DNA from 4 places in the Weizmannia sp. FSL K6-3076 genome. Region 1 is predicted to be linked to each of the others. Evidence: predicted binding sites of a transcription regulator. Region 1 holds the regulator's gene; each other region holds the start of a gene.

Region 1 (7,397 bases):
ATTTTCTCGTATTTTTTCTGCTCACCTCCGTCCATGTGCCTTATCTGGTTGCACAGGCATGTTCTTATACGGCCGGCATGGCAAACAGCTATTTGCTGAACCGGTTTTGGACGTTTCAAGTAAGAAAAAAAGCAACATGGGCTGAAGCTTCACGGTTTATCGCCGTCAATTTAATTGTCTATGCGCTGACTTCCCTTCTGCTTTTCCTCTTTCACGAGCAGTGGGGCTGGCCGCTTTTATACGCGAAGATCATTGCCACACTGGCAGGGATGGCTGTCAATTTTCTTGGCACAAGGCTCTGGGTATTCCGTGAACACGCGGAATAACCGGGCCGGCATCCCTAAAAAAACCGGCTTGCCTTCTTTCTGTCACCTGTTCAGGCCCTTCATTTCGCGCCCACCACGCTTACGTTTGCCGCTTGCCTCACCCGCCATCATTAGCGGCTTATGGGCATAGCCTTCATTCCGCAATCACTTTTCTCAAACACTTCCCTCTATTTTGCAACCATCTTACTTACGGTTTATACGCTTCCCTTCATTTCGCAATCACCCCGTACAGGACTCATGCCGCTTCCCTTCTTTTCGGCTTTTGCCATTTCAACACCCCTGTTCATTTGTAAGCATACACAAAGCGTGTATGAGAAACAGAAAAAAGAGGCTCCCGGTCACTTCCCGGGAGCCTCATTAAAAATGTAACGATCTAAAACATGAACCGAAACATGGAATGGTACAGTTTTGAACGTCTGTAAAAGCCGTTATCCCAGCATTTTCAGGCGCTTATTACATCATGCCGCCCATGCCCATGTCAGGGGCGCCGCCGCCTGCAGGTGCCGGCGGTTCAGGTTTGTCGGCAACAACTGCTTCTGTTGTAAGCAGCATTGCAGCAACAGATGCAGCATTTTGAAGTGCGGAACGGGTTACTTTCGTCGGGTCCACGATACCCGCTTCAATCATGTTGACCCATTCTCCATTGGCGGCATTGTAACCAATGCCGACATCTTCTTTTTTCAGGCGTTCGACAATGACTGAACCTTCAAGGCCGGCATTTTCCGCGATTTGGCGTACAGGTTCTTCTAAAGCGCGTGCAACGATATTGATGCCTGTTTGAACATCGCCTTCTGCTTGAATGGAAGCAACTTTCTTGATGACATTGATCAGCGCCGTGCCACCACCAGCTACAATGCCTTCTTCAACAGCAGCGCGCGTAGAGTTCAAAGCATCTTCAATGCGCAGTTTGCGTTCTTTTAATTCGGTTTCTGTCGCAGCACCGACTTTGATGACCGCTACGCCGCCGGCCAGTTTTGCAAGGCGTTCTTGTAATTTTTCACGGTCAAATTCGGAAGTCGTTTCTTCCAATTGCATGCGGATTTGGTTTACACGTGCGGAAATTGCAGCAGAGTCGCCTGCCCCTTCAACGATTGTCGTTGTTTCTTTTGTAACAACCACTTTTCCGGCACGGCCGAGTTGGTCAATGGTTGCAGATTTCAAATCAAGGCCGAGTTCTTCTGTGATCACTTCGCCGCCTGTCAGGGTTGCAATATCTTCGAGCATCGCTTTGCGGCGGTCACCGAAGCCAGGCGCTTTTACCGCAACGGCATTGAATGTGCCGCGCAGTTTGTTGACAACGAGTGTTGCAAGAGCTTCCCCTTCAACATCTTCCGCAATCAGCAACAACGGTTTGCCTTGTTGGACAACTTGTTCCAGAACAGGCAGGATTTCCTGGATATTGGAAATCTTCTTGTCTGTAATTAAGATGTAAGGGTTATCCAGAACAGCTTCCATTTTGTCGGAATCCGTTACCATGTAAGGCGATGCATAGCCACGGTCGAACTGCATTCCTTCCACAACGTCCAATTCCGTTGAGAAGCCTTTTGATTCTTCAATGGTAATAACGCCATCGTTGCCCACGCGTTCCATTGCTTCAGCGATCAATTCGCCGACTTCTTCGTCAGCAGAGGAAATTGCAGCAACTTGGGCGATGGAAGCTTTGCCTTCGATTGGTTTCGAAATGGCTTTTAATTCTTCGACAGCAGCCGCAACTGCTTTTTCAATCCCTTTGCGGATGCCAACCGGGTTTGCACCTGCTGTTACGTTTTTCAGGCCTTCACGGATCATTGCCTGTGCCAGAACAGTTGCAGTGGTTGTACCGTCACCAGCTACATCGTTCGTTTTGCTGGCCACTTCGGAGACAAGTTTGGCACCCATGTTTTCAAACGCGTCTTCGAGTTCAATTTCTTTTGCGATCGTGACACCGTCATTTGTGATCAGCGGAGAACCGAATTTCTTTTCCAGAACGACGTTACGTCCTTTCGGGCCCAATGTCACTTTTACAGCATCTGCCAGTTTATCCACACCACGAAGCATACCGCGGCGGGCTTCTTCGCCGAATTTAATTTCTTTTGCCATTTATAAAACCTCCTCATGTCATATCGTTATTTCTATGTTTCAACAAGCCAGGCTTATTCCACAACCGCCAGAATATCGCTTTCACGAAGGATTAAGTATTCTTTTCCGTCATATTTCACTTCAGTGCCGGCATATTTCGAGAAGATGATGCGGTCGCCTACTGCTACATCGATGGCAACACGTTCACCGTTATCAAGGGTACGCCCGGAACCGACAGCCACAACTTTGCCTTCCTGTGGCTTTTCTTTTGCCGTGTCAGGCAGGACAATACCGCTTGCTGTTTTTTCTTCCGATTCAACTAATTCAATGACAACGCGATCACCCAGTGGTTTTAACACGTGAAACAACCTCCTTAATTCGTATTATGTAAAATTTTGTCCATTATTAGCACTCGCATAAGTTGAGTGCTAACACATTTATTATAATAAATAATTCCTTGCTTTTTTGCAAGTCTCTCATCCAACTTTTTTTATTTTTTTCGGGCCCTGCATCCTTTAAAGAGCCCCGTCAAAGGATGCCGGTTGCGCGCCTCCATTTCAGCCGCTTGCCCTTTTATAAGTATGCTTGATCACCATCCGGATATGCAACTGAAAAGGCTGGCTCTGCGCACGGCATTTGAACCCCGCCCGGTTCAATAGTACAATGAACATATTGGACGAATTTGCGATCCTTTAAACTTTGAACTGGCAAGAAAGGAAAAGAACGCGTGAAAAAAGAGTATGTGTATATTCTCGTGACGTACATCCTTATGCTGCTGTCCGGCGCCGTCGGGTATCCGTTGCTCTACTATGCCGGGGTGAACGTTTTCCACGAACCGGCAGACAGCATGCGGACATTGACGCCCCCGCTTTGGACCGTCATCAGCTTTATCATCGGGCTGATCATCGTCCTGTACTTTTTAAGAAAAGCCGCAAAGAAAGAAACAGACCGGACTGAACCGCTTCCGGCCGCGCCATCCGCCATATGGGCAATAGGCGGCGTCTTTCTTTGTTTCTTTGCCCAGACTGCAGCCGCGATCATTGAATCATTATTCGGTGCCCCGGCTGCCTCCAACAATACGCAGCAAATCATGGCGCTGATTGAAAGATTTCCGCTCGTCATCCTCATCAGCTCGATCGCAGGGCCGATTCTCGAGGAAATCGTTTTTCGGAAAATCATTTTCGGCACGCTGCGCAGGCGCTTTTCATTCCTTTTATCCGGTATTGTCAGCTCGGTTATTTTCGGACTCGCGCATACCGAACCGAGCCACTTGTTTTTATATTCCCTTTTAGGGCTGACGCTCGCTTATTTATACGAGAAAACAAACCGGATCACCGTTTCCATGTTTGCGCATGTTTCCATGAACACGATTGTGGTCGTGAGGCTGCTTTTGCACCCGTCCGTTCTGCAGACATCCGTACATGAAATTTACAGCTCAATTGGAGGACTTCTATGATGAGACCACTTTTTTCAGGGATTGTAAACTGCCTGCTCGGGGCTTTGTTCACTTATTTTGCCATTCAGCAGGTACAAGTGGGCGGCTGGGGCTTTTTTTCTTATTTACTGCTGTTGATTGCAACATTGGATCTGGGTTCCGGCATCAGGCTGATCTTTCTCCATTTCAAGCTGAAAAACTCAGTGAAAAAATAAAAGCCGTTTTCCGGCTCCGTCCGGAAAACGGCTTTCTTATTCAGAAGCAATCGTCTGTTCATCCATTGGCATTTCTTTTGCCGCTTTTTTGGCATTGCGGTACGCCATTTTCGAAATCAGTGTGCTTGCTTCATACAGCAAAACGAGTGGAACAAAGGTAATCAGCTGCGAAAACACGTCCGGCGGGGTGATGATGCCGGCAGCTGCAATCAAAGCAAGATACGCATATTTTCTTACCTTTTTCAACAGTCTCGGCGTAATGATGCCAAGCCGGGTCAGAAACAGGACCACGACCGGCATTTGGAACACAAAGCCAAACGGAAGCGTGATCTCTAGCAGAAACTGAATATACTCCCGGATCCCGATCACCGCACGAATGCCCATTTCATTTGACAAGCCCATCATAAACTTCACCATCAGCGGACAAAGCACGAAATAGGAAAAAGAAACGCCGGCTATAAAAAGCAAGATGGAAACAGGAATGTAACTTAATGTCAGTTTCTTTTCTTTCTCATACAGCCCCGGGCTTATAAACGCCCAAAGCTGGTACAAAATCACCGGCAGGGTCAATAGGCATGCGATCACAACCGAAACTTCCATAAAAACCTTAATAGGATCGGTTACCCTGAAGGCATTCATCGTGAACATGCCGGCATTTTTGGCATGCTGCAAATAACGTATAACAGGTTTTGCGGTAAAAAAGCCAACAACCAGGGCAAACAGAAAGAAAATGAGAACGGTAATTAACCGCTTTCTCAATTCCTGGATGTGTCCGGTAACCGGCATTTTTTTCGTATTCATCGCCGTTCCCCTTTAAGTGCCGGCGTTGAATCCGCCCTTTTCCCTTTGCACGCCACAGCCAAATCCGGCCATTGCCATTTGCGCCTGCATTCCGTTTTCAATCGGGCCACCCCCTGTACCCACTATGATAACGGAAAAAAAGCTTTTTGGCTATGGCTTCGCAACCGGCTCTTTTGTTTCTTTCAAATTTTCTTCATCATTTGAATAATGTTTTAAAAAATAGATCAGTGCCTGTAGTTCCACGGCCAGGTCAATATGATGGACGCGGATATCCGGCGGCACGTTCAGCCGGGCAGGTGTAAAGTTTAAAACGCCTTTTACATTTGTACTGGCAAGCTCGTCTGTCACTGCCTGGGCACTGGAAGCGGGGACCGTCAAAATCACAACCGTCACATCTTCCGCGCAAAGCCGTTCTCTTAATTCGTCCATGCTGTAAACAGGCACATTGCCAACATGGCTCCCCACCTTCCCGGGGTCATTGTCAAATGCCATCACAATCCGTGCGCTGTTATTCTTCGAAAAATTGTAATTCAAAAGGGCTGTACCGAGGTTCCCAACGCCAACCAGCGCTACATCTGTGATCTCATCCTGGTTCAGCGTCTTGCCGAAAAAAGACAATAAATATTTTACATTATAACCATAACCTTTTTTTCCAAGTGCCCCGAAGTAGGAAAAATCCCTGCGTATCGTAGCGGAGTCGACTTTCACCGCTTCACTCAGTTCCGCCGAGGATACCCTTTGCTTGCCAAGTGTATATAAATTTCTCAGGTACCGGTAATATAATGGAAGCCGTTTTGCAGTGGCTTGCGGTATTTTTACTGATTCATCCTTCATGTGAAATCCCCCAAGTTGAAAGCTTAAGTTTTTTGTGCTGTTGGTTCCAATCGTGCGTCCATTCCAGAATGGCAGCGCTGCCATTCTTCATTATAATATTACTCCTATCTGAGCAAAGAAAAAATATGTTTTAAAAAAATGCCTGCATGCGTCTTTTTCTCTCTCCAACTATGTTAAATATATCACAAGTAAGCATTTTTTTCATGGGTTTTTACGAATTGTATGTGTCAAGTTTTTCTCGACAAGGTTTAAATATCGGGTATTCCAAGACACTCTTTTTGTACACTTTCGGCTACCGTGCTTTACTTGCTCGGTGTAATTTTCGGAAAAGATGTAATATTTCCGTATAAAGATGGATAACGGGGATGTTGAGGCGCGCGAAATTCACTCGCTTTCCGCGGGCGGCCGGCGAGCCTCCTCGCTCGTACCTCGCTGCGGGGTCTCTCCTGGCTCGCTTTTCCCGCAGGAGTCTCGTAAATTTCGCGCGCCTCAACGATCAGTCCCCACTGAGCCAGGCTTAAAACGAAAGCTCTAATATTTTGCTTAAATGTCCCATTGCCGATGAACTGCTTGAATGCAGGGCAACTGATCCGTGCTTTACGCCCACTGACGGGCGTACAGGCTGCTTGAGTAGTTGAGACATCCTGATGGATTGTTTCAAGTTCCGTTGCTTTCTCTCGCTTCTTGAACGGTGTTTCAGATAGGCTTCTCTCAATGTCCCATTGAGTATGCCTTGTTTGATTTTCACCATGGCTTCTGCGCCAAGTTCACTCCAATGCATGCCCCTTTTTTTCATCCTGAAGGAGATATGCCTTTGATTCGATTCCATCGCTCCTAGGCCTCTCGCACCTTCCGGCACGTTTTTCACCCTGTCTCTCCAGTCAAAAATGCGGTCCCAGTTTTTCAAGATATACGAACGGAATTCCTTGATTTTCTTGAGAGCCTTTTTATCCGTCAAGGTGCTTTCGTGCGTATCCAAATATAACGTGAATTGGTCCAGGTCATGCGTTCTAATCGCTTTTCTAATTTGCTCCTTGATCTCGCTCTTTCCGCCCCCAAATGTCCTTATGATGGCTTGTGCAACGTGGTAGGTATCCAGCTGGTTGAGCACCGGAAATTCCGACTGTGAGAAAGCTGTTTGAAACCGTTCAGCTGTGTATCCCGCACCTCCATCACTGTTTGTAATGACATGCGTTTTTTCGAGGGAGTAGGTGTTGGCAGCTGTGGCTTGGACTTCATCCCAAAATGTCTGGATGGCTTCCGTTGTCATGATGACTGTGGGCTGACGCAGGGAGACCCTTTTACCATTGGTTTCCCATCCCTCATAGAGAATGGCGTGGTGGACTTCCATACTCTGTTTCTTTTTTAGTCCCCGAACGAATACACCATCTGCTTCAGAAAACAGGTAGTCTACCTTCTTCCCCTCAGGCAGGGAAACAGCTATTTCTAGCTCTTCTACAAGTGCCTTATCGGCTTCCGCCTGAGTTTTCCCTACGTGTTTTACCATGTTCCCTACAGTTGTGTGACTAAGACTCACTGCTGTCCACTCTTTTAAAATATCAGCTACTTCCCGATAGGTGTTCTCACTTGCCAACTCTGCCACCTTTAATTCCACTAACGGGCTGTATCGTTGGTGTGGTACCAGCCCTAACCATTCATCCAGAGGATAATGGGAATTTCCTCTCTTGTCATGCATTAATGAGCGTTTAAAGGTCACACTTCCAAATA
Region 2 (7,397 bases), 720 kb from region 1:
CGAAGCAAGGATTCTTCCAGATATTTTTTCTTATTTAATGCCATTTGAACAACAGATTCAACGGCCTCGTACATAAACACCATCTCCAACATGAAAAATGTTTAATTGTGAATCATATCACAAACAACTGCCTTTCTATCATATCCCCTTTTTCCCTGTTTGTGTTTGTATATATTTTGAACGTTTATGAAACGATTACACGAGAAAAGGTAAACCAGCAAGGATATGAAAATTCCGAGAAAGCGAGATTGGAATAATACATTTGAGGTATGGGAAGATAAATAGTAAGATGAAGTGTAAATCTTTAGTATAAAAAAATAAATTTACAGATCCCCACGTTGGGGTGAATAAATCTCAGGATTAGGAAAATAAATTACGGATTTGGGTGAATAAAAAGGAGGAGATGCTGTTCACACCTCCTCCGTCTTCTTCCTTACATCGCTGCTTTTATAATCGCTTCCACTTCTTTTTGTGTTGGTTTGCGCGGGTTTGTGGCTGCGCACGCGTCCTGCATCGCATGCTGGGCGAGGATTTCGATATCTTCTTCTTTAGCCCCGAGTTCTTTAAAGCCTTTCGGAATGTTCAGCTGTGCTGCCAACCTTTCTATTGCTGTAATGGCTTTTTCCGCCGCTTCGTCGACGCTCAGGCCATCCGTCTTCTCACCCAGTGCAACGGCAATTTCTGCAAATCTTTCTTTCCGCGCAATCAGATTGAAACGGCACACATGCGGGAGCAAAATCGCATTGCAAACGCCGTGCGGCAAGTTATAGAAACCGCCGAACTGGTGCGCAATCGCGTGGACATAGCCCAAAGATGCATTATTAAACGCCATGCCTGCCAAATACTGCGCATATACCATTTGTTCACGCGCTTCCATATCATTGCCGTTTGCAACAGCCTTTGGCAAATATTGCGGAATAATTTGGATCGCTTTAATGGCGCATGCATCTGTTACCGGTGTGGCCGCAGTTGAAACATACGCTTCCACTGCATGGGTCAAAGCGTCAAGCCCCGTTGCCGCAGTTAAAGACGGCGGCATCCCGACCATTAATAATGGATCATTAATGGACAAAACCGGTGTCACATGTTTATCTACAATCGCCATTTTCACTTTCCGACTCGTATCGGTAATAATCGTAAATTTTGTCATTTCGCTGGCAGTCCCGGCTGTTGTATTAATTGCAACGAGCGGCACCATTGGTTTTTCAGAACGGTCCAGCCCTTCATAATCATGGATTTTGCCCCCATTGGCCGCAACGAGCCCGATCCCTTTTGCACAGTCATGCGCGCTCCCGCCGCCAAGTGAAACGATTGAATCGCAATTTTCTTCATGATAGGTTTTTAACCCGTCTTCCACATTTTTGTCTGTCGGATTTGGTTCAGCCTTCGGATAGATCGCCACTTCCAGGCCGGCTTCTTTTATATAGGCTGCAATTTTTTCGGAATACCCCAGTTGGTGGAGCCCTTCATCGGTTACAATCAGCGGTCTGCGACACCCAAGATTTTTCAGCCTGTTTCCAATTTCTTCTGCCGTCCCCTGTCCAAACAAGTTTACGGAAGGCATTTGAAAATCAGTACGTAATCCTGTTAACATCTTTCCCCACTCCTTTTATGTAACTGCTTACATGAAAAATATAACGCAAACGCTTTCATCTGGCTGTGCCAATTTTGTGAAATATTGAGCATGTTACCAAATCACAAACTCTCCCCAAGAAAAATAATCATGTGAAAAACTGATCAATTTGTGTTATAACACGCTTTCATCGCATTTTTCTATTATATATCTACGGCCAAATGTTTTGAACATTCTTTGACAACTGCTTTTTTTGGCCCCAAAATGTGAACGCTATCACTATCTTTTTAAAATCGACCATGCTAAAATGAAAGCGTAATAAGAAATGTTCACTATTTAACAAACAAACATCCAATTCTGAAGGCAGCTCATTAATAGGCTTAAAGGAGGCCATTTAAAATGACTGAACAATTACTGACAAAAGCAACGCTCTCCAAAAAACAATGGGAAGGCTTCAAAGGAGGAAACTGGCAAAAAGAAATCGATGTAAGGGACTTTATTCTGAAAAATGTAACCCCTTACGAAGGCGATGAAAGCTTTCTTGCCGGCCCGACTGAAGCCACTTTAAAATTATGGGATCAGGTCATGGAACTGTCGAAACAGGAACGCGAAAAAGGCGGCGTCCTGGATATGGATACGAAAATTGTATCTACCATTACATCGCATGGCCCGGGCTATTTAAACAAAGAACTTGAAAAAATTGTCGGTTTCCAAACCGATAAACCGTTCAAACGTTCGATGATGCCGTTTGGCGGAATCCGGATGGCAGAAAGTGCCTTAAAATCTTACGGCTATGAAATTGATCCGGAAATCAAACATATTTTTACAGAATGGCGGAAAACCCATAACCAAGGTGTATTCGATGCCTACACACCGGAAATCAAAGCTGCACGGCATGCCGGCATTGTAACAGGCCTTCCGGATGCTTACGGCCGCGGCCGCATTATCGGCGACTACCGGCGCGTTGCCCTTTACGGTGTAGATTATTTAATTGAGCAAAAGAAAAAAGATCTCGATTTAATCGGCTGCGGCTTGATGACAGAAGAAGTCATCCGTGAACGTGAAGAACATTCGGAACAAATTCGTGCATTGCAAGAATTGAAACAAATGGCACAAAGCTACGGATTCGATATTTCCGAACCGGCTTCAAACGCACACGAAGCTTTCCAATGGCTGTATTTCGCGTATCTGGCTGCCATTAAAGAACAAAATGGCGCGGCCATGAGTCTTGGGCGCACATCCACTTTCCTTGACATTTATATTGAAAGAGATTTGAAAAACGGCGTCCTGACTGAACGGGAAGCACAAGAACTCGTCGACCACTTTGTCATGAAACTCCGCCTCGTCAAATTTGCACGGACGGAAGACTATAATGAACTGTTCAGCGGCGACCCGACATGGGTAACAGAATCGATCGGCGGCATGGCTTTGGACGGCCGTACACTCGTTACGAAAAACTCGTTCCGCTTCCTGAACACGCTTGATAATCTCGGCCCTGCGCCGGAACCGAACCTGACCGTGCTCTGGTCGACGAAACTGCCGGATAAATGGAAACAATATTGCGCGAAAATGTCGATCAAGACAAGCGCCATCCAATATGAAAACGATGACTTAATGCGTGAAGAATACGGCGATGATTATGGCATTGCCTGCTGTGTATCGGCGATGCGGATCGGCAAACAAATGCAATTCTTCGGCGCCCGCGCCAACCTGGCAAAAGCTTTGCTGTATGCGATTAACGGCGGCGTTGATGAACGGTATAAAATGCAAGTCGCACCTCCGTTCCAGCCGATCACATCGGAATATCTCGATTACGATGAAGTCATGGAAAAATACGATCGGATGCTAGACTGGCTTGCAGGCGTTTATATCAATGCTTTGAACATCATTCATTATATGCATGACAAATACAGCTACGAACGGCTTGAAATGGCATTGCATGACCGCAATGTACTGCGCACGATGGCTTGCGGCGTTGCCGGCTTGTCTGTTGCGGCCGACTCTCTAAGCGCCATCAAATATGCGAAAGTAAAAGTCATCCGTGACGAAGATGGCCTTGCCGTTGACTATGAAGTCGAAGGCGATTATCCGAAATACGGCAACAACGATGACCGCGTCGACCAAATTGCCGTCAATCTCGTCAAGTCGTTTATGCAAAAACTGCAAAAATATCCGACTTACCGGAACGCTGTCCATACTTCTTCGATCCTGACAATTACATCGAACGTTGTATACGGCAAGAAAACAGGAAGCACACCGGACGGCCGGAAAGCAGGCGAACCGTTCGCCCCTGGCGCAAACCCGATGCACGGCCGCGATTCGCACGGCGCAGTCGCATCGTTGACATCTGTTGCGAAACTGCCTTATAAATATTCGCTTGACGGCATTTCCAACACTTTCTCGATTGTCCCGGAAGCGCTCGGACACGAAGAAGAAACACAGGTCTCCAACCTGGACGGCATGCTGGACGGCTATATGGCGAAAAAAGCGCACCACTTAAACGTCAACGTCCTGCATCGCGAAACATTGCTGGATGCGATGGATCATCCGGAAAAATATCCGCAATTGACGATCCGTGTATCGGGATATGCGGTAAACTTCATTAAATTGACAAGGGAACAACAACTTGAAGTCATTAACCGCACGTTCCATGAAATGATGTAAACTGATTCGGGCGGCATGCACCTGCGTGCCCCCTCCCCCCTATTAAACACTTAACTTATGGGGAATCTATATAGAAGGATTTGATTGAGATGAACATGACAACGCGCATTCATTCCACTGAATCGTTTGGCACAGTCGACGGGCCCGGCATCCGCTATGTCGTATTTACGCAAGGCTGCCCGCTGCGCTGCAAATTCTGCCACAACCCAGATACATGGAAAATCAATGAAGGCAATGAAATGAGCGTCGAAGAGATTATGAGCGATGTGCGCGATTACCTGCCTTTTATTGAAGCTTCCGGCGGTGGCATTACAGTGAGCGGCGGTGAACCGCTTTTGCACCTCGATTTTCTGATCGAATTGTTTAAAGCGTGCAAAGAAATTGGCGTCCATACTGCCATTGACACAGCGGGCGGATGTTTCTCGCGCAGTTCCCGGTTTATGGAAAAACTGGATGAATTGATGAAATATACAAATCTTGTATTATTGGACATCAAGCATATTGACCCGGAAAAGCATAAATGGCTGACCGGCATGTCAAATGAGCATATTCTCGATTTCGCCCGGTATCTCGCTGACAAGCATATTCCGGTCTGGATCCGCCATGTGCTCGTTCCCGGCGTCGATTCAGAAGAAGATTTGCAAAAAACATCTGATTTTATCCATTCGCTGCCAAACGTCGAAAAAATCGAAATCCTTCCGTACCATAAGTTAGGCGTCTACAAATACGAGGCGCTCGGCATCGACTATCCCCTCAAAGGTGTCGAACCGCCGACAAAAGAACAAGTTGCACATGCGGAACAGATTTTAAAAAGGGAATTGCAGTAAAGAAAAAGCGCCGGCTGTCCGCCGGCACTTTTTTATTCCGCCTAAAAGAACGATACAATGTTAAGAAAGCGGAAAAACTTAGAGCTCCTCTCCCCTGAAAAATTGCCCCGGGGTTTTTTATCCTTTTGCTGGTAACGCGTCATACGGCAAGATAAACGGCAAAATGGTCGCCTTCCTTCGCCTAGAGCACGTCTACCTAAGCTTCGCTGATGATCCACTATCGCCCATGCGCAACGGCCACGGCACTAGGCAAAAGTACATCATCCCAAATTTCCAGGATTGCCTCCGGAGAAAGCTTTTCTCAATTGCAACAGTTCATGCGCAAGCTTTCGGATGCGTGCCTGGATATCGGCATTGATGATTTCATTGTCCTCATTAAAATCATCATTGTGGATAAAAACATTGCGGACCGCACAGGTGGCCTTTAAAAAGGTTAACACCGGTTTCAGCTGGTATTCAGCAACAAGAAAATGTTTGTCCGAGCCGCCGTTCATCACAATGCCGCATACTTTGGACTGAAAAGCATCGCGGTGCAAATGGTCGAGCAAATTTTTCAAAGCGCCTGTAATGGACGCCTGGTAAATTGGCGAGCCAAAAACAAGGATATCCGCTTCAAGCATTTTATTAACGGCCGCAATCGTATCATCATTGTAATAAGAAAGTGGAAACCCTCTTGCAAACTCCACTTCATAATCTTTTAAATCGAGCAGTTCAGTTTCCGCTTCCGGATCTTCCGCTTTAATTGCCATAAGCACCTCATATACACCAATGGAGGTCTTCTCACCGGTAAGCGAGCCGGATATACCTAAAATTTTCACCGTTTCCACTTCCTGATGTCATTTGAAATTTTCCTTAATATATGCCGCTTCTTCAGAAGGCGTCAGCCGCCGCTCCGCTTTTCCGATGTTGCCTTTCTGGTAGGCCCAAATCTCATTATGGGCCTTCACCGCATTGCTGAAATCGCCTTTTTTCCACGGTTTTAATATACCGAGCAGCATATCCTGCAGTTCTGTATCCGCAAAAGTTTGATTGCTAATTGCCGAATACAGGGCGTCCACCTTTTCTTTTGTGATTTCGGAAGCTCCCCATTTTTCATTTGCCGCCACTTTTTGATGCGTCATATTATGTACTTCCTGCACCAATGCTTCTTCGCTCATGCTTTTGTATGCCGAAAGTTTGCGCTCAGGCGTCTTCTGGCAGAAGCTTTCCTGTATAACCGCTTTTGCAGCCGTCTCTTCCTCTGCAGCCGGTTTTTTCGAAGGTGCTGCCTCCGTTGCAATCGCTTCTCCTTTGTTAAAGTAAAAATAAGTGACACCTGCAATAAACATAAACACAGCAATCCCCATCCCAACGACAAACCGTTGAAACACAGCATCTCCCCCTTTGCTTATCATACGAAATTCGTGCTGCCCCGTAAAAAATCCTGCTTTATCATTGTATTAATGCAGCGAAAAAATTTTACCGGAAATTGGCGGAATTCCGTTTTTCTTAATAAACATCCCGTTTTGTAAACACAACAAAAGAAACCACGAGCGAGAGAAAAAGCCACACAAGCAGCACAGCAACCGAAAATCCGAGCGTCATGCCTGCAACAGGCGGGCTTGTACCATTGAGATAATTTGTCAGCTGCAAATTCACCATAAACAAATATTTTGCGCTTGGCCATGCCGATACCATATTGGTCAAAATGGCGCCGGCAATCAATGAGGACAGCATAATCCCCATTACGGCGGCCGTGCTGCGCAACAAGACAGAAAGCATAAATGTGAGGCTGCCTGAAACGACGCCGACAAACCAGGCAAGGCCAAACGCCATGAGCAAATATTTCCATTGCGAAACAGCATGCACATGTGATGTAAGGAGCTCGTCCCCTTTTATCGTAAAACCGGTAAGTATGGGCATGTTCCAGCCGTGGTAGCCGAATACCAGTCCGGAAATACCATAGGTGAATACGGCAGTGCACAGCAAAATAAACGAAACGGACAGCAGCATGGCAATGTACTTGCTAAGCAGGATGCGCCATCTTTTCACAGGGCGCGTCAGCAATAATTTGATTGTCCCGCTGCCCGCCTCAGCAGACACGATATCGCTTGCCGCCACCATGACGAACAGCGGCAAAAGCATGCCGATCGCATTTTCAATAAATACCCGCATAAACGTCGGGGCACCCGGCGCGTTCGGATTGATGTTGTGGTTGAGATAATATTGTTCCTGACTCAATGTGATACGCAAATATTTTTTAAAATCATCAGAAAGGCTTGCCGATCCGAGCCGGTTTTGCGTATCGACAATTTGTTTCTGGAGCTTAACCCGCCAGTCGGTTGTCCCGATTT
Region 3 (7,397 bases), 2.6 Mb from region 1:
AAGCATAGGCGTTGTTGTTCTAATTTTCCCTTTATGCAATGTAAAGATTTCGTTAAATAATTTGACACCCGTTGGTATCGCGATAATCATCGTTGAGATCGAGAAGAACGAGTTTACGACTGCTGTGTTCCCCATTGTAAAGAAGTGGTGAACCCATGTGAAATAACTGAAGAATGCGATACCAGCCATCGCAACGACCATGGAGGCATATCCAAACAATCGTTTACCCGAGAATGTAGCGATAATGTCCGCGTAAATCCCAAGAGATGGCAGCAACACAATGTACACTTCCGGGTGGCCCCAGATCCAGAACAAGTTTGCCCATAACATCGGGCTGCCGCCTGAACCCATGGTAAAGAAGTGTGCGCCGAAAGTACGGTCAAACGTTACTTCTGCCAAAGCCACTGTCAAAACAGGGAAAGCAAAAAGCACGATGATAAAAGTAATCAAAGTAGACCATACGAACATCGGCATTTTCATTAATGTCATGCCCGGCGCCCTCATTTTCAGAATCGTGACAATGAAGTTCACGGCTGTTGCCAGTGTCCCGATCCCGGAAAGCTGCAGGCCCATTGCATAATAGTTGTTTCCGACACCTTTTGTAAATTCCGTGCCTGCAAGCGGGAAGTAGTTCGTCCAGCCGGCAGTAGGGGAACCCCCGATAATAAATGAAATATTAAAGAGGCACATCCCTGCAACCATTGCCCAGAAGCTGAATGCGTTCAAAAGCGGGAAGGCAACATCGCGCGCCCCGATTTGGAGCGGAACAGCAACGTTAATCAGGCCGAACAAAAACGGCATCGCCATAAATAAGATCATGACAACCCCGTGGGTCGTAAAGATCCCGTCGTAATGGTTTGCATCAAGCAGATGTTGGTTCGGCAGTGCAAGCTGTGTTCTCATCATTAAAGCATCGACACCGCCGCGGAATAACATTAAAACCGCAACGATAATGTACATAATCCCGATTTTTTTATGGTCAACGGTTGTCAGCCATTCTTTCCATAACCATTTCCATTTCTTGAAATAGGTTAGAGAAAAGATCACAGCGGCCGCGCCAAGTGCCATGCCAACTTCGGCGGCATATATGGCCGGTTCACCGGTGACGAAAAAATCACTAAGTTTCACACTGTTTTCCTCCTATTCCAATGATTATTTTCCGCCCATATCCATACCGGACATATCGTGGTGGTGATGGTGATTTTGTTTCTCACCTTTTTCCGATTCTTCATAATAGCTTTTTTGTTCATCCGGTTTATCCCATTTTAAATGGGTTCCCGTGTAAGTCTGTCTTCCTACGAGGCCTTCTTTTTTAATCAGTTTTTCATAATCCGATTTTTTCATTTGAGGCGCTCTGCTTTTGACTTCCTTCACCCACGCATTAAAATCTTTCGGTGTTTGGGCCAACACATCGAAGTCCATCTTTGCAAAGCCTTCCCCGTTGAAGTTTGCGTTTCTTCCTGTATATTCGCCAGGGTGGTCTGCAGCCAGAATCAGCCTCATCGTCATGTTCGGCATCGTATATTTCTGTCCGCCAAGTTCAGGGATCCAGAAAGATGCCATCGTACCGGATGATGTCAATTCGAAATTGATTGGCCGCCCAGCCGGGATGTTTACATAGTTAACGGTTTCAATGCCCTGTTCCGGATAACTGAAAATCCATTTCCATTCCGATGACGTGACATAAATCGTTAAAGGTTTTTCGCTTTTCATGGATTTTGGCGTTTCTTCAACCGAATAGTTTGCTTTAACGGTTGGAATGGCAATGGCGATAATAATCAGCACCGGGATAATGGTCCACACCGTTTCCAGCACTTTATGGCCGTGGATTTGCGGCGGTTTATAATCAGCCGGCAGACGCGACGCCCTGTATTTTATCACCATATAAAGATACAACCCAAGGACAACGACGAATACAAAGGCCATTAAGATGGATGAGTAAACAATCAAATGATATTGTTCCCGCGCCATTGGACCTTGTGGGTCGAGCACTGCAAATTTGGTGTCACATCCGCCGAGCAAAAAGAGCGATGTGAGGGACAAAAGCAGCACCAGTTTCCAAGGTAGTTTCCTCAACACATTTTTTCTCTCCTTCCGGTTTGGTAAAATAGTGTACAAATAAAAGCAAATGAAAAAAAGGTGGTACTTTTATTTTTTCACCTTTATTATGGTGCTAACCTATTTTACAATAAAAAAATTTAGATGTATTGTCTTTTACCCTTATTCCGCCATGTTTCATAAAAATTTCATAAAAAGTTCATATATTTTTCATAGATTTGTCAAATACTGCCATTATCCAGAAATAATTTACAACTTTGTGAAGGAATACGGTATTTAATATTTTGGAAAAGATTTCAAAACCATTCTGGGAGGAAAAGTGTTTTTAACGTATAATGTTAAGGGAAACAGAAAGGGGTTTTACGGATGATAAAAGCTGTGATTTTTGATTTCGACGGGCTGATTATGGATACGGAATCGGAACATTATGAAGCGCTTTGTGAAATTTTCCGCGGCTACGATTGCGAGATGCCGCTTGAACTATGGGGAAAGGGGATAGGCACGCATTCGGGTTTTAAGCCGTTTAAATATCTTGAAGAGCAGATCAAAAAGCCGCTTGATACAGAAAAACTGGACCATGAGCTGGAGGAAATGTTTTTAAAACGGCTCGAAAAAGGCGCGGCCCGCGAAGGCGTGGAAGATTATTTAAAGTCGGCCAAGAACCTCGGGCTTAAAGTCGGACTGGCTTCAAGCTCTGACAGGAAATGGCTGCACCGCTATTTGCGCCAGCTTGGCCTGCTCGCTTATTTTGACTGCATCAAATCTTCCGATGACGTTGAAAAAGTCAAACCGGACCCAGCTTTGTATTTGAAAGCGGCCGGCTGTCTCGGCGTGGAACCGGAACAATGCCTCGTCTTCGAAGATTCGCCAAACGGGTCGCTTGCGGCAAAACGCGCCGGTATGGCATGCGTAGTCGTCCCGAACCGGGTAACAAAAGACCTCAAGTTCGGCGAGATTGACCACCGCCTCGGGTCAATGGCAGAAACGCCGCTTGAAGAAGTAATCCGGTTTATTGAAAGCCGTTGACAGAACAACCCGCTTCTGCATGCCGGAAGCGGGTTGTTTGTTTCCACTATTCCTTAGTCACCAGACAGATTTTCTTCCAGCATTTGCGTGACTTTTTCTTTTTCAGCATCTGACACCGCCAAATAATAGATCCCGTCAAAGTTGGCATCGGTGCCTTTTACTTCATACTGGGTAATGTTTTTGGCGGCATTCCGGTAATTTTTCTCAATCGTAAGCATGTCATTAAACGTCATATTTGTTTTGACATTGTCGCCAAGCGTATCAAGGATACTGCTGTATTTTGCCACAGAAGAAATGCTGGTTGCTTTCCGGATCAGCGCCTCGATCACTTTCCGCTGTCGTTTATTGCGGCCAAAATCGCCTTCCGGATCAAGATGGCGCATTCTGACATAGCCGAGCGCCTGGGCTCCGTTCAGATGAATTTCCCCTTTTTTGTAATGGTACCCTTTTTTATAGTACCCTTCGTCATGCCAGTCAATTGTGTTGTTGACGGTAATGCCGCCAACCGCATTGACCAGTTTTTTCAGGGCCTGCATGTTGATTTTCACATAATAATCCATTTGGATACCGGTAAAGTCCTCAACGGTCTGCAGTGCCATACTGGTTCCGCCATATGCATACGCAGCATTGATTTTGTCATATGTGCCGCGTCCGGCGATCAGCGTCCTTGTATCCCGCGGGATGCTGACCAGCTGTGTCGTGCCTTTTTTCGGATTAATGGTCATCACAATGATGGCATCGGAACGGCCGCTGTCATTTGCACGTTCATCCACACCAAGCAGCAAAACGGAAATCGGCTGCCCGTTCTGGCTTGAGATGCTTTCATTTGAAGTGCCTGCCAACGATTCATGCATTTTATTAGCCGCAGCTTTTGCCGAGTGATAAACATAGTAGGCATAACCGCCACAGGCGATGACCAAGATCCCAATTAGGCTTAAAAAAGACATCAGGATTTTTTTCTTCATCGATGGCCCTCTCTTTTTTCGTCATATAATTGTTTATTATAGCATGATTCGCTACGCTTGAATATCCTTTTTTGTCGATTCCCATCATATCCCGGTTGTATCAGGCATGACTGTGCTGCCGCTTTACAATCATCCGCATTTTGAAAAGAAAGCATTAAGAAAAATTTAAGTTTGCGCCCCATAATGAAGCCGGAAAGCAGAACAGATGGTTCCTGTTAAAATTGGAAAACAAAAAAGGAGAACATAATGATGAAGAAGTGGATATTGCAGCCGTTTTGATTGTTGCGGCCATCGGGGGAGGGCCGCTTTTCTATGTAAAAAGCAAGGCAGACCGTGCAGACGCAAGCTCAAAGACAGTCCAGACGGCCACAGTGGAGAAAGGGATGGCCGTGCCCAGCATCTTCCGGCACAGCTTTCCGGCGGCCAGCAGCAGGTGAAATAGAGCGGCAAATGAGCAGCCGCTCTTTTAGCTGTTTTACATTTACCGGTCCCGGCTTATTACCCACTCATCCTTGGGCCCGTCCAGCTCCATTTTTTGCAATTCCAGCCTCATTTTTTCTGTTTCCAGCAGGAAGTTTTCGTTTTTCAGCTTTTCGAGCTCCAGTTCTTTCTCCAATATTTGCACCTTTATTTTTTCACGCGACTTAAAAAAATTCGTTACAATTGCGACAATCGGCACAGAAAAAATTAAAATGACTGAAATCAATCCGATAAAGTCATCCATTGGCCCACCCCCGGCATATTCTTAAACCCATTATACAATAAGTGCTGCATTCTTTTTACCATTTCCGTCAAAAAAGGGGGCTCCCGCCAGCCTTTTCGGGGCAGCCCTTCAGAAAAACATCCGGAAAATGAGAAAAACCGCCGGGAAAAAATGATTTTCCCAACGGTTTTTTTGTTTTAAAAAGAGCTTTTGGGATTGCTATCAGCCTGTATTCCGGAGCCCTGCGGCGATGCCGTTGATCGTAAGCAGGACCTCCATCAGCAGGTGCCGGGCTTTTTCATCTTTGTTTTCGCGTTCACGCAGTTGCGAAATAAGGTAGACTTGGAACAGGTTCAGCGGGTCGACATACGGGTTGCGGAGGCGCACTGATTCTTTAATGTTCGGCGTGTAATCCAGCAACTCTTTTTGGTCCGCAATCTTTAAAACCATTTCCTTCGTCAGTTCGTATTCCGCTTTGATCAGGCCGAAAATCCGGCCGGCAACTTCAGGATCTTTCACCAGCCTTGTATATTCTTCAGCCGTGGAAAGCTCCGCCTTGATCAATGCCATTTGCAGGTTATTGATCGTTGCATGGAAGAACGGCCATGATGCATACATTTCCCGAAGCAACTTGAAATTGCCGGTTTCTTCCACATATTTGCTCAGGCCTGTCCCGGCTGCGTACCAGGCGGGAAGGAGCTGGCGGCTTTGCGTCCAGGAAAATACCCACGGAATGGCGCGCAAGTCTTCGAAACGGGCGCTCCCTTTCCGGCTCATCGGGCGGGAGCCGATGTTGAGTTCACCGATCTCATTTAAAGGCGTTGCCTGTTTGAAATAAGACAGGAAGTCAGGGTCGCGGAAGACGAGTTCCTGATATTTTTCAAGCGCATATTCGGAAATTTTATCCATTGCCCTGACAGCTTCTTCGTTTGGCGTTTTGCCATTTTTCTCGTTCTGTTTTTGTTCTGTGATGGCACACATCATCGTGGATGTCGCCTGCTCAAGGCTCCGGTAGGCAATGTCGCGCAGCAAATAGCGCGATGACAGCACTTCGCCTTGCTCGGTGATTTTCACGCCGTCGCCAAGTGTAACCGGCGGCTGGGACAAAAGGCTTGAATAAAGCGGGCCGCCGCCGCGTCCGAGTGAACCGCCGCGCCCGTGGAAAAACTTCAGCTTAATGCCGTATTTGGCACCCATTTCGTGGATCTCTTTCTGTGCTTTGTACAGCTGCCAGTTCGCCGTCATCGTGCCGCCGTCTTTGCTGCCGTCGGAATAGCCGAGCATGACTTCCTGCAGATTGCCGCGCACCTTTAAATGGTTGCGGTAAATGGGCATTTGGAAAAGGGTTTCGAGCATTTTCGCGCCGTTCCGCAAGTCTTCGATCGTTTCAAGAAGCGGGGCGATATGGATCTCACTTAAAATTTCGCCGTTCGGGTAGACGCGGTACAGGCCGGCTTCTTTCGCGAGCACGAGCACTTCCAGCACGTCGCTGACCGAATGTGCCATGCTGATCAAATACACCTGGATGGACCGTTCGCCGAATGTTTGGTGGGCGCGTTTGATCATCCGGAATGTGTTGATGACTTCCTGCGTTTCCGGCGTAAACGTATCATAGATTGAAATCATCGGCCGCGGGTCGTTTAAAGCCTTCAGGAGCACCGCGACTTTTTCATTTTCGGGCAGATTTTTATAGTCTTTCGCGATATTGACGTTATAAAGCACCTCGGCAAGTGCTGATTCATGTTCGCCGCTATGGTTGCGGATATCGAGTGATGCTAGGTGGAACCCGAACAATTCGACCTGGCGGATAACTTTGCGGAGCAATTTAATCGGATGCCCGGCCGGATGGTGCTGGTTCACGCTGTCCCGGATCATATACAGATCGGCAAGGAGCTCCTCTGCGGATTGGTAGCCGCCATTGCTTTTTCCCACACATTCCAGTTTATGGATCATAATCGCCAGCTTTCTGCGGTAAATTTCATCTTTTGTCGGCCATAATTTTGCAGCCGGCATTGTATTTTCTTCGCTTTCCACAGATGCAACCAGGGCATGGCTGGCGCTTATTTTTTTGGCAGAATGGCTGAGCAGCTCCCGGAGTGTGGTAAGCGACTTTTTATATTTTTCCAATACGAGTTCACGCTGCATCTCGAGCGTTTTCCAGGTGATGTCCGCGGTCACGTTCGGGTTCCCGTCCCGGTCGCCGCCGATCCACGATCCGAAATGAAGATAAGAAGGGACTTTAAAACGCTGTCCGTACGATTCGTACAGATAGTCTTCTAGGTCTTCGTGTATGCGCGGCAGCACGTCGAACAGGACATTGTCGAAATAATAAAGCCCGTTTTTCACCTCGTCTAGAACGGACGGTTTCTTCTCGCGGATTTCGGAACTTTGCCATAAAATGGTAATCTCATTCAAAATCGTTTCTTCAATGACTTTTTTCTCATAACGGGTGTTGGCATATTCGAGCGCTTTTAAAAGGTCTGCAATACGTTTGTGGATTTGCAGAATGGTCCGCCTCGTTGCTTCTGTCGGGTGTGCCGTTATAATCAGTTCAAGCGATAAACTGTCCAGCAGTTCTGCAACCATTTCAGCCGGCACTTTTTCTTTCCGCAGCGTTTCGATGCCATCTTCAAGTGAACGCGGTT
Region 4 (7,397 bases), 2.6 Mb from region 1:
CCCGGCCGTGCGGAATATGGAATTCAGCGCCGATTTTATGGGCAAGTGAATGGTTGATGCCAAGGAATGCATTCGAGAACGCCATCCCTGCCAAAGTCGATGCATTGTGCATTTTTTCGCGTGCCAGTGCATCATTGCCATTTGCGTATGCTTTCGGCAAGTATTCGTGAACAAGCTGGATGGCCTTAATTGCCAGACCGTCCGTATAGTCGTTGGCCATGTTGGATACATAGGCTTCAATCGCATGGGTCAAAACGTCCATCCCGGTATCGGCTGTTACGGATTTCGGAACGGTCATAACAAACTGCGGGTCAATGATCGCAACATCCGGTGTCAGTTCATAGTCTGCGAGCGGATATTTTGTGTTGTTCTTTTTATCCGAAATGACGGCGAAAGAAGTCACTTCAGAACCGGTGCCCGATGTGGTCGGAATGCAGACCAGCTGCGCTTTTTCACCCAGTTTCGGGAATTTGGCAACCCGTTTCCGGATGTCCATAAATTTTTGCTTCAATTCGTTGAAATCAACTTCCGGATGCTCATAGAACAGCCACATGCCTTTTGCAGCATCCATCGCCGACCCGCCGCCAAGCGCGATAATGACATCCGGCTGGAAGCTTGCCATAGCTGCGGCACCTTTCCGAACCGTTTCAATAGACGGATCCGGTTCGACTTCTGAGAAAATTTCACAGTGCACATAGTCCGGGCGTTTCCGCAAGTAATACAGTACTTTCTCAACGAATCCAAGCCTGACCATATCCGGATCGGTGACAATAAAGGCACTTGAGATATCCGGCATTTTTTCCAGGTATTGGACCGAGTTCTTTTCAAAATACACGCGCGGTGGAATTTTAAACCATTGCATATTGACTCTCCGTTTCGCCATTGTTTTTACATTGTAAAGATTGATGACACCGACGTTTGTGGACACCGAGTTGCCGCCGAACGTGCCGCAGCCGAGTGTCAAAGAAGGCATATAGGCATTGTAAATGTCGCCGATTGCCCCTTGCGAAGACGGGGAGTTGACAATGATCCGGCCGGCTTTCATTTTTAAGCCGTATTGTTCAATGACTTCATCGTTTGTCGAATGGATCACAGCCGAGTGGCCAAGCCCGCCGAATTCGAGCATGGCTTCTGCAAATTCGAAACCTTGTTTTGTGCTGTTGGCTTTGTAACAGGCCAAAACCGGGCTTAATTTTTCTCTGGAAAGCGGGTAGTCCGGGCCGACACCTGTAAGTTCAGCGATTAAAATTTTGGTATCTTCCGGAACGTCCACGCCTGCCATTTTCGCAATTTCATAGGCCGGTTTGCCGACAATGGCGCTGTTGACGGATTGCGTCTTTTCATTGATGACGGTTTTCTCAACCTTTTTCTTCTCCGCTTCATTCAGGAAGTAGCAGTGATTTGCAATCAATTCGTTTTTCACATTGTCATAAATTTCTTTGTCGATGATGACAGCCTGTTCCGACGCACAGATCATGCCGTTGTCAAACGTTTTGGACAAAATCAGGTCATTGACGGCGCGTTTGATATCAGCAGATTTTTCAATATAGCAAGGGACGTTTCCCGGCCCGACGCCAAGCGCAGGTTTCCCGCTCGAATAGGCGGACTTTACCATGCCGGAACCGCCCGTGGCAAGAATCAGTGAAATACCCGCATGGTTCATCAATTGCTGTGTCGCTTCAATGGCCGGTTTTTCGATCCATTGGATGCAGTTTTCCGGCGCGCCGGCTTTCACAGCAGCGTCAAGCATGACTTTTGCGGCATGGCTGCTGCATTTTTGCGCGGACGGATGGAATGCGAAAATAATTGGGTTGCGTGTTTTAATGGCAATTAATGCTTTAAACATCGTGGTTGATGTCGGGTTCGTTACAGGAGTGACCCCGGCAATCACGCCGACCGGTTCCGCAAATTTAACAATCCCTTCATTATTGTTTTCGTCAATGATGCCGACTGTTTTGTTATATTTAATGTTGTGATAGATGTATTCTGTTGCAAACAAGTTTTTTGTCATTTTATCTTCATATACGCCGCGCCCTGTTTCTTCCACGGCCATTTTGGCGAGCACCATATGCTGTTCCAACCCGGCAAGTGCCATTTGTTTTACGATATTGTCCACTTGTGCCTGATCCAGTTCCATAAATTCACGCAGTGCTTTTTGCCCTTTTGCGACGAGGGAATCGACCATTTCCGTGATTTGCGCAGATTTGCCAACAACTTTTTCATCGATTGCCATGTTCGTGGCCCCCATTCTAAATGTTTTTGTGAATAATTTCACATGATAGACTAAAAAATATAATTTGTGAAGTATTTCACATGATTTTCTGCCGTTTTACATTTGTTTCTTTTCTTTATGGCTTTATTATAGGCGATTTCACATGCTATGGCTGTGTCAGATTGGTGACAAATGAATAAATCATTTATAAACTTTTTTCTTTAAAATATTGCTTTCCAGCCATGATTCAATTAAAATAAGTTTTTTCCGCCTTTTTACATTGTAAGTGCTTACATTTTATATTTGAATATTTATGCAAAATTACGTATAGAAATTGCCGTAAAAAAACCGCTTCTCGCTTGTGAAACCTGCACATTCACAAGGCAGAAACGGAAAAGGAGATGAATTTTATGCAAATCCATCTCCCAGGTGTGTTAGAAATATCTTTTTTTCCAAAAAATAAGGGCTGTAACACTGGAAAGAACCAGAGAGGCCAAAAACGCCAGCCAAAACCCATGGGGGCTTGATTGCCATGGCAGGCCGTGAAGATTCATTCCGAAAAAGCTGGATACCATCGTTGGCAGGGAAAGGATAATCGTGACCGTCGTCAAAAATTTCATCACGCCGTTCACGTTATTGGAAATGACAGAAGCATAGGCATCCATCATGCCGCTTAAAATATTGCTGTGCACTTCACACATTTCGATTGCCTGTTTGACTTCAATCATGACGTCATCCAGTAAGTCCATGTCATCTTCATATACTTTTAGAAAATGCTGCCGTGTCATTTTTTCCATGACGATTTTATTGGCTTTTAATGAGGTAGTGAAATACACGAGCGTTTTTTCAAGGCTCAACAGTTCGAACAGTTCCTCGTTTCGCATCGATTCGTGCAATTCGCGTTCGATCAGGCTTGATCTGCGGTCGATATATTTTAAATAGTTTAAATAATAACTTGCAACTTCATATAGAATTTGAAGGGTAAATCTGGTTTTCATGTAGGTGTAAAACCCGCGCACCCGTCTGTGGATAAACTTTCCGATAATCGGATTATCCTGCAGGCAGACCGTGATGAAATAAAAAGGCGTGACGATAATCCCGAGCGGAATCGTATCATACAGCGCGGAGTCCACATCGTCCTTTACCTTAACGGGAAGGCCGACAATGATTAAAATATCATCGTCTTCTTTTTCAATACGGGAGCGTTCATCGACATCCAGCGGGTCTTTAATAAAATCGGCCGGTATATTCGTTTGCTGGACAACCTGGTTGATTTCTTCCTCTGTCGGGTTCACCAGGTTCACCCAGCATCCTTTTGACAAAGTTTCTGTTTCCTTCAGTTTGCCGTTTTCGTCCGTTAAATACATATTTAACATGCAGGCCACCTCCTCTTCTCTTTTGAGGAAGCTCAAGCATACTTTACTCTTCCAGAGACTGATAACCTGTAGGATTGGTCGAGGCCAGTATGAAGACTTCCTCTTGCTTATGTTTCATGCACGACCTCGGATGCGCGTCAGAATCCATCAGTTATCATCTCCTTTTTTCTTCGATTCATAAATAGCTGCGAAACCTGCAACCATTATATTATACCACAATATAGTATGCCTGAATATGTCCGCTTGTTATTTTTTAGCCGGATTATCCGCGAAAAAAACTTCTATAAAAATAAAAAAGCAATATAATGGCACAATTGTGCATCATATTGCTTCGTGATGGGACATGAGGGGCTCGAACCCACGACCCGCTGATTAAGAGTCAGCTGCTCTTCCAACTGAGCTAATGTCCCGCAGATGACAATCATTATATTATCACAAATCCGGGAAAGATGCAACGAAAAATTTTTTAGATCTGGGCCGAGAGGATGATTCGTCCCGGCCCGATTGATTCTTATTTTGCAGCTTTTTCCGGACATCGCACATTTTTAGCTAAAAATTTCAATTTGAGGCGCCTGTTTACTCGGCCCCAATAAGTCGCAATGACGCGTGTCAATTGAACCGGTACTTTTACTTTATGCCCCATCGCGTTCAGCCCGAATGGCAGCTCTCTTGCGCCCGAAGAGAAGGCTCGCCGCGATAAACCCGGCGCAGGAAATAAGGACCGGCAGCACCACTGTATGCAATCCGAACGGGTTTGGATGCAAGCGGTCCAGCAGAATGTACGAGCCCATGCCGAGTATCATAGAACAAACCGCGCCGTACTTGTTTCCTTTATTCCAGTACAAGCCGAAAATCACCGGCCATATAAAAACGGATTCCAGGCCGCCAAAGGAAAACAAGTTGAGCCATATGATCAATTTCGGCGGGCTGAGCGACAACAGCACGACAATGACGGCAATCGCTGCGGTCACGCTGAAACTTGCCGCTTTCATCTGTTTTTCGGATGCGTTCGGTTTCACATAATTCAAATAAAGGTCTTTGACAAGCGCGGAACCGACGAGAATGAGGAGCGCATCAACGGTAGACATAATTGCGGCCATCGGAGCAGCAAGCACGATACCGGCCGGCACAGGCGGCAGCACTTTCATCGTTAATAGCGGCATTACCGTATCGGGCACTTTCACACCCGGTATGACAGCACGTGCCATCACGCCAATAAAATGCATGCCGAACATAATAAACCCAATGACAATGGTACCGATGATGATCGCCCTGTGCATCGCCCGGGAATCTTTGTAGGACATCGCACGGACCGTAATTTGCGGCAGGCCGACGACACCAATCCCGACCAAAATCCAAAACGACGACACATAGGCAGGGCTCAGGCTGTGCCCGTGTCCGAACGGCGTAATCAGATCCGGGTCCTCTGCAGCAAGTTTGTGCATAATCGGTTCCATCCCGCCGCCCGCTTTAATGGTTGCCACCAGTAAAATAAGCGTGCCAAGAAACATGACCGTGCCCTGGACTGCATCTGTCACCGCCACTGCGCGAAATCCCCCGACTACGACAAACAGCGTAACAGAAGCGGCAAAAATTAGGAGCGACGCCGTATACGACAATCCGGTCAGCGATTCAACAAGGCGCGCACCGCCGATCCACTGTGCCGTCATCGATGAAAACAGAAAAATAATAATGCTTGCTGCCGCCAAAATGACGACGGCATCACTTTGATAACGGCTTTTTAAAAAGTCAATCAGCGTCACCGCCTCATATTTGCGTGCCATAATCGCAAATTTTTTCCCGAGCACCATCAGGACAAAATAGCCGGTTGAAAGCTGTGCCATAGAAAGAAGCACCCAGCCAAGCCCCTGTGTGTACGCCACACCCGGCCCGCCGATAAAGCTGCTGGCGCTCCCGTATGTCGCCACCATCGTCATCGCGAGGATAAAACCGCCGAGCTGCCGTTTTCCGAGAAAATATTCCTGTACAAAAGATTGCGTTTTGATCACGTATTGATTGGCCCAAAAACCAACGGCAAAAATAATGAGCAAAAAAATGAGCAGTGGTGCCAATACCGGCCAGTTCATGGCTTATCCCCCTCTTCATCATCGAAAGGGATATCCTTAAAAAAGAACTTCACAATGAAGATGACAAGCGCCGTCACGACAATATACCCGGCAATGCAGCTGTAAAAAAACCATGATGGCATGCCAAATATATAATGATACTGTTTGGCCGGCCGTGAACCGAGGCCGTAAGCAAAACCGTACCACCAGAGAAAATTGAACAGCACAAGCCCGACGCCGATCCATGCTTCTTTGTGCGCCTGTTTAAATCTTTTGTCATCTGTTTTCAAAATGTGCCATCCTTTCCTTACTTTTGCTACTATCTTACATCTTTTTCATCCGGCCGTGTGATTTTCACCATGAATCAGGTTTGTTTTGCATAAAAGCACTGGAACTTGCAAAATAAGCCGAACGAAACTGGATTCCTTTTCATGGTTGCCAGAAACAACCTCTCTTCTGATCGTCATTGATTTTGACGCGAAAAACTTCATTTCATTCTATATAAGTTGAGCTTAAGTTACATCAAGCCCGAGCGCCAATTTGCACGATGACGATTTTTTACAGCAGGCAACAAAAGCTGCGATATTTTAGCTGGAACTTCGGGTTGTATCCCGATCCCCATCGCACAGCCCGATAAAAAACGCCTGCGTTCGCATATTTCGCGAAACAGGCGTTTTTACCGGCAGACCTGCAAGTTTCAGATCTGATGGTTTTGAATTCTCCATTGCAAATCTTCCAAATACCGGAGCAAATCATCGCGCAGATCTTCCCGGGAAAGCGCCATTTCAATCGTCGATTTGATAAACCCGAATTTTTCGCCGACGTCGTAGCGTTTCCCTTCATAAGCATAGGCATACACTTTTTGGATTTCATTCAATTGTTCAATGGCATCGGTCAGCTGGATTTCACCGCCTGATCCCGTCTTCTGCAATGAAAGGAAATCAAAAATCTCCGGTGTTAAAATATACCGCCCGATAATGGCGACATTTGACGGCGCTTCCTCCACTTTCGGCTTTTCTACAAAGCCTTTCACATCATAAATTCTTCCCTTTTGATCGAGCGGGTCAATAATCCCGTAACGGTTTGTTTCCTCACGCGCGACTTCCATGACGGCAATCACGCTGGAATGGACCTGTTCATAAACATCGATCATTTGTTTCAGGCAAGGCGGTTCAGCCTGAATAATATCATCACCGAGGAGCACGGCAAACGGTTCATTCCCAATAAATTTGCGCGCACACCAAATCGCGTGGCCCAGTCCTTTCGGTTCCTTTTGCCGGATATAATGGATATCCACTTCTGCAGGCTGGCGCACTTTTTCAAGCAGATCAAATTTTTTCTTTGCGATCAAATTGTCCTCAAGCTCAAATGCGTGGTCAAAATGGTCTTCAATCGCCCGTTTCCCTTTCCCGGTTACGATGATGATATCTTCAATGCCGGAATCAATGGCCTCTTCCACAATATATTGGATTGTCGGCTTATCGACAATTGGCAGCATTTCTTTCGGCATTGCCTTCGTCGCCGGCAGGAAACGTGTTCCAAGCCCCGCTGCCGGGATAATCGCCTTCTTGATTTTTTGCATCATTTGTCACCTCTTTATAAAACGGTCACCGTTTCCTAAACCCGGCGCTTTCCCTGCATCTTTTGCGGCCGTTTCCAATTGGTGCATCACTTTGGGAAGCAGCCGGGAAAATTCATGGGCAGTGAGTGTAGCGGACCCGTTTTCCCGGATCCACAAGTCTG

What was found. The regulator Rex, encoded in region 1, represses fermentation and respiration genes when NADH is low (regulators of the CRP and FNR family bind a similar motif). The targets are predictions, from matches to a motif close to TTGTGAAATATTTCACAA.
Region 2: a site for Rex is predicted at 1,724-1,741, ahead of pflB (formate C-acetyltransferase). Genes of this name have one in related genera too.
Region 3: a site for Rex is predicted at 2,343-2,360, ahead of qoxA (cytochrome aa3 quinol oxidase subunit II). Genes of this name have one in related genera too.
Region 4: a site for Rex is predicted at 2,298-2,315, ahead of adhE (bifunctional acetaldehyde-CoA/alcohol dehydrogenase). Genes of this name have one in related genera too.

The regions. Positions count from the first base shown of each region.
Region 1 covers NZ_JBBOWU010000001.1:3,234,996-3,242,392, forward strand. Annotated here, with positions in the region: gene NSS95_RS15295 (GtrA family protein) at 1-326, shown strand, start outside; gene groL (chaperonin GroEL) at 780-2,405, opposite strand; gene groES (co-chaperone GroES) at 2,459-2,743, opposite strand; gene NSS95_RS15310 (CPBP family intramembrane glutamic endopeptidase) at 3,112-3,840, shown strand; gene NSS95_RS15315 (YdiK family protein) at 3,837-4,034, shown strand; gene tatC (twin-arginine translocase subunit TatC) at 4,071-4,835, opposite strand; gene NSS95_RS15325 (redox-sensing transcriptional repressor Rex) at 4,986-5,669, opposite strand; gene NSS95_RS15330 (ISLre2-like element ISBco6 family transposase) at 6,187-7,397, opposite strand, start outside.
Region 2 covers NZ_JBBOWU010000001.1:2,517,065-2,524,461, forward strand. Annotated here, with positions in the region: gene NSS95_RS12075 (formate/nitrite transporter family protein) at 1-74, opposite strand, end outside; gene NSS95_RS12080 (iron-containing alcohol dehydrogenase) at 434-1,594, opposite strand; gene pflB (formate C-acetyltransferase) at 1,973-4,237, shown strand; gene pflA (pyruvate formate-lyase-activating protein) at 4,327-5,064, shown strand; gene NSS95_RS12095 (NADPH-dependent FMN reductase) at 5,325-5,882, opposite strand; gene NSS95_RS12100 (DUF6241 domain-containing protein) at 5,901-6,434, opposite strand; gene NSS95_RS12105 (ABC transporter permease subunit) at 6,553-7,397, opposite strand, start outside.
Region 3 covers NZ_JBBOWU010000001.1:624,820-632,216, forward strand. Annotated here, with positions in the region: gene qoxB (cytochrome aa3 quinol oxidase subunit I) at 1-1,128, opposite strand, end outside; gene qoxA (cytochrome aa3 quinol oxidase subunit II) at 1,153-2,079, opposite strand; gene NSS95_RS02835 (HAD family hydrolase) at 2,425-3,084, shown strand; gene NSS95_RS02840 (LCP family glycopolymer transferase) at 3,138-4,049, opposite strand; gene NSS95_RS02845 (hypothetical protein) at 4,271-4,486, shown strand; gene NSS95_RS02850 (hypothetical protein) at 4,531-4,773, opposite strand; gene ppc (phosphoenolpyruvate carboxylase) at 4,975-7,397, opposite strand, start outside.
Region 4 covers NZ_JBBOWU010000001.1:673,976-681,372, reverse strand. Annotated here, with positions in the region: gene adhE (bifunctional acetaldehyde-CoA/alcohol dehydrogenase) at 1-2,233, opposite strand, end outside; gene NSS95_RS03035 (magnesium transporter CorA family protein) at 2,647-3,588, opposite strand; tRNA gene NSS95_RS03030 (tRNA-Lys) at 3,926-3,998, opposite strand; gene panF (sodium/pantothenate symporter) at 4,221-5,675, opposite strand; gene NSS95_RS03020 (YhdT family protein) at 5,672-5,944, opposite strand; gene galU (UTP--glucose-1-phosphate uridylyltransferase GalU) at 6,352-7,239, opposite strand; gene NSS95_RS03010 (bifunctional ADP-dependent NAD(P)H-hydrate dehydratase/NAD(P)H-hydrate epimerase) at 7,243-7,397, opposite strand, start outside.